DNA from 3 places in the Kurthia sp. Dielmo genome. Region 2 is predicted to be linked to each of the others. Evidence: riboswitches for the same ligand, from Rfam matches in the RefSeq annotation. Region 2 holds a riboswitch; each other region holds the start of a gene.
The links. Region 2 has a riboswitch for thiamine pyrophosphate ahead of thiW (energy coupling factor transporter S component ThiW). Riboswitches for the same ligand answer to the same signal wherever they lie in the genome.

Region 1: another riboswitch for thiamine pyrophosphate. It lies ahead of tenA (thiaminase II); the one in region 2 lies ahead of thiW (energy coupling factor transporter S component ThiW).
Region 3: another riboswitch for thiamine pyrophosphate. It lies ahead of thiC (phosphomethylpyrimidine synthase ThiC); the one in region 2 lies ahead of thiW (energy coupling factor transporter S component ThiW).

The regions. Positions count from the first base shown of each region.
Region 1 covers NZ_HE578958.1:408,969-411,242, reverse strand. The annotation lists gene thiM (hydroxyethylthiazole kinase) at 1-90, opposite strand, end outside; gene tenA (thiaminase II) at 77-760, opposite strand; TPP riboswitch at 822-920, opposite strand; TPP riboswitch at 970-1,068, opposite strand; gene KTHG_RS10685 (SH3 domain-containing protein) at 1,142-1,648, opposite strand; gene KTHG_RS10680 (SH3 domain-containing protein) at 1,661-2,274, opposite strand, start outside.
Region 2 covers NZ_HE578957.1:264,758-267,031, forward strand. The annotation lists gene KTHG_RS06220 (MFS transporter) at 1-744, opposite strand, end outside; gene thiW (energy coupling factor transporter S component ThiW) at 868-1,347, opposite strand; TPP riboswitch at 1,406-1,514, opposite strand; gene cydC (thiol reductant ABC exporter subunit CydC) at 1,535-2,274, opposite strand, start outside.
Region 3 covers NZ_HE578959.1:174,484-176,757, reverse strand. The annotation lists gene thiC (phosphomethylpyrimidine synthase ThiC) at 1-1,185, opposite strand, end outside; TPP riboswitch at 1,333-1,447, opposite strand; partial or broken gene bluB (5,6-dimethylbenzimidazole synthase) at 1,606-2,245, shown strand.

The DNA of each region.
Region 1 (2,274 bases), on a different contig from region 2:
AAGCAACCCATTTGCCGTAAAATTCGCGACGACATAGTTCGTTATACAATGGACAAGCGGTGCTTTTTTTCGAATATTAACGAGTGACATAGCGCATAACCTCCTGCTCCCAGTTTTCAGTCGTCCATGGCATTTCCCAGAACTTCCACTCATAGTAGCAGCTCTTTTTAAAATGCTGCTTAAATAATGAGATTTTATGCGGTTGCTGTTGTGCATAGTGATTCATTAACGCTAATTGTTGCTTAATATTCTCGTTCATATCGTCAGAGCTATAAAGCGCAAGCCACTGTTCATACAGCGCGACGCCTGGCTTCGCATCTTTAAAACGATTGCCAATTTCTAAATAAAGCCATGGACATGGGAACATCGCTGCGAATGCTTCTGCCGCATCTCCGTTATAGGCCGCATTGTACATATGACTCACATAGTTATACGCAGACGGCGCAGGTTCAAACGCTTCAATTTCCGCGTCCGTTACACCTAACTCATGGAACGTTAGACGATGCATCTCAAGTTCTGCAAGTTGAATATTTTGCGCTGCTTGCAAATAATAGAGCGTCTCGTCCGCTTCTGTCGCCTTCGATGCAGCAATGGCCAATACCTTCGTATAGTGTTTTAAATAGAAGGCATCTTGTAGCATATAGTACTTAAATTTCTCCAGTGGTAATGTACCGTCCACAATGCCTTGCACAAACGGATGCTCAAAGCTTGCCTCAAAATAAAGCGCATTTTCTTGTCTTACTTCGTCACAAAATGTCATTAAAAAGTCCTCCTCTTGGATGGACGTAGGCAAAAAAAAGCACGCATCCGAATTAGGAGCGCGCTTTCAAAAAATTGCTCCCTACGTCAGTGTTAACTGTCAGGTTCTAAGGGTCAGGTTTTAACCTTCTCAACACAAATGTGTCCCCCCGCAAATTAAAATAGTGCAATAAAAAAACTCTCCATGACGGAGAGCAAATGTACACAGTAATGATTACGTACATTGCTCCCTACGCCCGTATTAACGGACAGGTTCTAAGGGTCAGGCTTTAACCTTCTCAACACATACGTGTCCCCCTGCAATAATTTTAATTATCCTTAGTATAGCATACATTCCAAAAAACGCCATAAAAAAGCGGGGCATGATACCCCGCAAAGTTGCTTAGTGATAAATATATGTGTAAGCTGAGCTCACATACCCAACTTTTCCTTTATAATAAATTTTGTACCAAAAACCATCACGGAAATCGATCACTTTAAATTCTGCACGAGATGGCATTTTACCAATAATTTTATACCCTGTGCTTGGTCCAGAACGAATATTAAGATTCACACCTTTTGCCGTTGTCACAAAGCCTGTTCCCATATGAATTGGCTCTTTTGCGACATACGCTTTATGCACATAACGTTTTGTACCTTTATATGAAATTTGATACCATGTTGTCGCATAGCTTCGAAGCACTTGAATGGCATCATTTTCATTAAATTGCCCAACAACGCGGTATTTCTTACTTGGTCCTGTACGGATATTTAAATGATCCGTTGTTGAATACATCGTACTAATTGCTTGCGCGTGTTGAACAGTTGAGGGTTGCGCGGCATATGTTAGCCCAAATGCCGACCCTGCTAAACCTGCTGCAATTGTCCACTTTACCCATTTTGATGTCATGATGTCTCACCCCTAATTTTTCGTTACATAGGCGGCTGATACATAACCAATTTCTCCGCGGTGATACACTTGATACCATTTCGATGTTGTTTTTTCTAACACTTGTACGCGGTCTTTATTATATAAGGCACCAATTTGTCGATAGCCAACACCTGGTCCTGTTCGTACAGTCAGTGTATCATCTGCCGGCACACGCACCGTATACCACGGCGGCGCTACCGTATATCCTTTATTCACAAAGCCAAACTGTCCTTTATACCAAACCTGTAGCCAGTTGCCAAATGACTTCGTACTTGTTACATAGAGTGGCTTTGTATGCGCTACCGCACCAATCACTTTATAGCTGACACCTGGCCCTGTTCGCACATTTAGTGTATCTCCAGGTGTATAGACCTTCACAGCTTTTACAAAATACGGTGCTGCGCTAACATATTCTTTTTGGACATATCCTTTTTGGCTGTCAATCTGCACCTCATAATAATCACGATTATACGACTTTAAAATATGCACAGGGTTATTTAGTGTATAGGTTCCTACTACTTTACTTGTAATGGCTGGCTTTTCAAATGCCTTTAAGCCATTGTATTGTGCATATTTTATCGTTACTTGCTGTACCGCTTGCGCCA
Region 2 (2,274 bases):
ATAAGCAGGACCTAAAATCGCCGCGATGCCGACAAAGGCGCCGGTTAATGCCGACTGACTGCCCTGTGTTTGCTGGGCTGTTTGATTGGCGACAAGCGTAAAGGCGGCCGGTGTAATAAGCCCTGCCACAAAGCCATGACAGGCACGTAGTACGAGCAAGGTGGTCGGTGAATCAATAACCATATATGCACATAATGATAGCACCGTAAGCATCAGTCCAATTATTGCAATACGCTTCGCTCCCACACGATCAGTTAAAATACCCGACGCCATATTCCCAAACATATTCGTAAAAGAATACATCCCAACGACAAGTCCGGCTATCATCGTCGAAGCGCCTAATGATAGTGCAAAGGTACTCATGACGGGAAGCTGTGCGAATAAATCGAGAAACGTAAAGAAAATCGCACCATACAATAACCAAATTTGTTTAAATGGTTGCGGTCGATAACGTGCTTCAGCCCGCTTTATGTATCGATCGAATAAAAAGTTCCCAAATGGGATAAAGGCGACAAGGACCGCTACAATGGAATAAACAATGGGCCATTGCATACGTAACTGCGCCCACGCAATCGACGCGAGATACAACATAAAAATGGCGCCATGCAAACTGCCCATAATCGTTACCGCTAGTGGCAAATCCCACACATATTTTAGTGGCATCGCGACACCTAATAAAATTAATAGCGATAGGCCGTCTAAAATGCCCATCGTTCGTAAAAATCGCACAGCTTTTGAGTGCACAGTATTCCCTTCTTCCATTAGTCATTACTAAAAAGTATACCGCATCCTTATCGCTATTGGCTTCTATTGTGCCTGTATTTGGCAATAAAAAAAGCCGACGTCGTTCATACGTCGGCTTTTACACTACTGAATCGCTAAATAGCGTGTTGGGACAGCTTTTAGTATCGCGAGCGCTAGCATGGCGCCTGTCACCGTCGACAATAAAAAGGACGGCATGAAAAATAACGCAGATACCGCGGGTGCATGCATAAAGAACATACTATAAGGTACCGCAACAAGGGATGCGATGATGCCCGTGCCAATTATTTCCCCACTGATTGCGGCTATGCGTCTTTTCGTTATCCTATAGAGCATACCTGCAAGCACTGCCCCTATAACGCTTCCTGGAATGGCTAATAAAGTCCCCGTCCCCATCATCAGTCGAATAAGTGATGCCAATATAGCCTGTATAATTGCCGGAATCGGCCCTAGTGTTACCGTGCAAATAATGGTCATCATATGCTGAATGGGCGCCACTTTTGCCACACCAATCGGGATACTCACAACACTTGAGCCGATAACACAAATCGCGATATACATCGCTAATAACGTCATTTTTTTCATATAAAAAGCCCCTCTCTTTCTGATGCGATTGCCAAAAGAAAAAGAGCCAGGCCCTTATTATCTTTGTAAGTTGCTTCCCTCCGCTAGTATGAACTAGATCAGGTTTCAAGGATTAAGCGGCTGTAGCGCTCTCTCAGTCAGTCACACTGACACTCCTAGCAATCGTCCCCGCTACTGTATCATAAAATTAGTCAAATGGATAGTCTAAGTCGTATAATTTTCGGTATCTTGCGTCATCTGCTAACAACTGTTCATGTGAACCTTTTACACGTACTCGACCATTTTCAAGCATATAAATGGTATCCATATGAGCCATTGCTGCTAAATGATGCGTAATCCATACGACTGTTTTATTGCTAAGAACCTCAAATATCGTATGAATCAATTCCTGCTCAGTTACGGGGTCTAAACCAACAGTTGGCTCATCTAATAATACAATGGGCGTTTGCTGTAATAAAATACGAGCAAGCGCGATACGCTGACGTTCCCCACCAGAAAAGCGTGTGCCAAGTTCTTCGACACGCGTGTCATAGCCATGTGGTAATGTCTCAATCATCTCATGCAACTGAACTTTTTTCGCCGCCTCAATAACCTCCGCATCACTTGCCGAAACATTTCCAAGTCGAATATTATTCATAATCGTCGTATCAAATAAATACGGCTTTTGTTCTAAGACCGCGATAAGCTGTGATGTGTCATGACGTAGCGTATGCATATGCACGCCGTTAATCGTTACCGTACCAGCAGTCGGCTTATACGCCCCCAGTAATAACTTACCAAGCGTACTTTTACCGGTACCTGTTTTCCCTAAAATCGCGACTTTTTGACGTGGGTGCCATGTCATTGATACATCCCGGAGTACGGTCCTATTATCATATTGAAAAGCGACATTTGATATATCAACAGTATAAGGCCCAGTAGGTAATG
Region 3 (2,274 bases), on a different contig from region 2:
TTCAACCATTACCTGTACATCATGCTCCCAAGCAATTTTTGTTAGTTCTCCAAGAGTTTCTAATTCTGCAAATTGTGCTTCATCATTAGCATCAGCAATTGAACCAGGACGTAGACCATCTCCTAAAGAGAATGAAACATCATAAGTTTTCATAATCTCACAGATTTCTTCAAAATGAGTATATAAAAAGCTTTCTTTGTGGTGGTGAAGACACCATTGTGCCATAATAGATCCACCCCGGGATACAATACCTGTTAAACGTTTTGCTGTTAACGGAACATATCGCAAAAGAACACCAGCATGAATGGTGAAGTAATCCACGCCTTGCTCGGCTTGCTCAATCAAAGTATCACGGTAAACCTCCCATGTGAGTTCTTCGGCAACACCATTTACTTTTTCAAGTGCTTGGTAGATAGGAACGGTTCCTACAGGAACAGCAGAATTGCGAATTATCCATTCCCTTGTTGTATGAATGTTTTTACCTGTTGATAGGTCCATAATATTATCAGCACCCCAACGTGTGGCCCATGTCATTTTTTCGACCTCTTCTTCGATGGAGGATGAAACAGCAGAATTCCCAATATTTGCGTTGATTTTAACATGGAAATTACGTCCTATGATCATAGGCTCTGCCTCTGGATGATTGATATTAGAAGGGATAATTGCTCGACCTCTTGCAACTTCTTCACGCACAAATTCAGGTTTCATATTTTCCCTTAATGCGATAAATTCCATCTCAGGAGTGATGATGCCCTTCCTTGCATAATGAAGCTGTGTGACATTTCCACCTTTTTTTGCACGTAAGGGTTTACGCTTTAAACCCGGGAACATATTATGATTAGCACGAGGGTCATTCTCATCCTTATATCCATTGTCTTCAGCCTTAACTTCTCTTCCTTCATGTTCCTCAACATCTCCTCGTTCATGAATCCATGTGCTTCGAAGAGGAGGAAGACCTTTTGTAATATCAACTGAATAATTAGTATCCGTATAAGGTCCGCTTGTATCATAGACACGAACTGGTGGATTTTCTTCTTCACCAAAGGCGCCCGTTGTAGGACTTAGTTCAATTTCACGCATTGGTACCTTGATATCGGGTCTTGAGCCTTCAACATAAACTTTTTTACTACCTGAAAAACTAGACATGATGGAAATGCTTTTTTCGTTTAATGAAGTTGTTGACATAGAGTAAATCTCTCCCCTTTTTAAAATTAAAGGACGAGATCTAGAACAATAAAAGAGGAATTAAAGAAATGAATTAAATAAAAAAGCCGAATCCAAAAAGGATGGACCGGCTTTGTATGTAGAAGTTTATTCAATACATGATTACATGATTATTTTTTCTAACTTCCCCACGCTAGTATGATCTAGATCAGGTCCAAAGGGTCAAGAAACTTTAACGTGTTTCTCTCTCAGCCCAACTTATTGGACTCCCCTAGTTATTTCTATTCAATTTGGTTTTAGTATACATGAGTTTTAAGTAAAATAAAAGGAGCAATAAAAAAATATAAAAAACCATTTAATTAAAAGACGGACAGCAACAGGTTTTATTGTTAATATATGAATAAACAATAACATTTTAATTTTTAACGAGAGAGGGAAAATATGTTTACTAAGGAAGAAAAAGAAGCAATATATAAAGTTATTTATCATAGAAGAGACATCCGAAGTTTTTTGTCAACTCCTATCCCAGAAAATACAATACATAAAATACTAAATGCTGCTCATCATGCACCCTCAGTAGGGTTTATGCAACCATGGAATTTTATTTTAGTTTCTTCAAATGAAATTAAAGAAAAGTTAGCATGGGCAGCGGATAAGGAAAGAAGAGCATTGGCTATTCATTATGAAGGAGAAAAAGAAACGAAATTCCTTAGTTTAAAAGTTGAAGGTCTAAAAGAATCTCCTTTAACTATATGTGTAACTTGTGATCCAACAAGAGGAGGTTCGCATATTAGGACGAAATTCAATTCCTGAAACGGATGCTTTATCAACTGCTTGTGCCATTCAAAATATGTGGTTAGTAGCTAGTGCTGAAGGGCTTGCAATGGGCTGGGTAAGTTTTTATAAAAAGAATGATATTAGAGACATTTTAGAAATACCACCACATATTGAGCCTATTGCTCTTATTTCTATTGGTTACACGGATGATTATCCAGAAAAACCCATTCTAGAATTAGCTGATTGGGAAAAAAGGCGTTCTTTAGACAACCTTATTTTCCAAAATAAATGGGGGGAAAATTAAAAAATCTTATTAAAGTGCTCTTTAGTTTA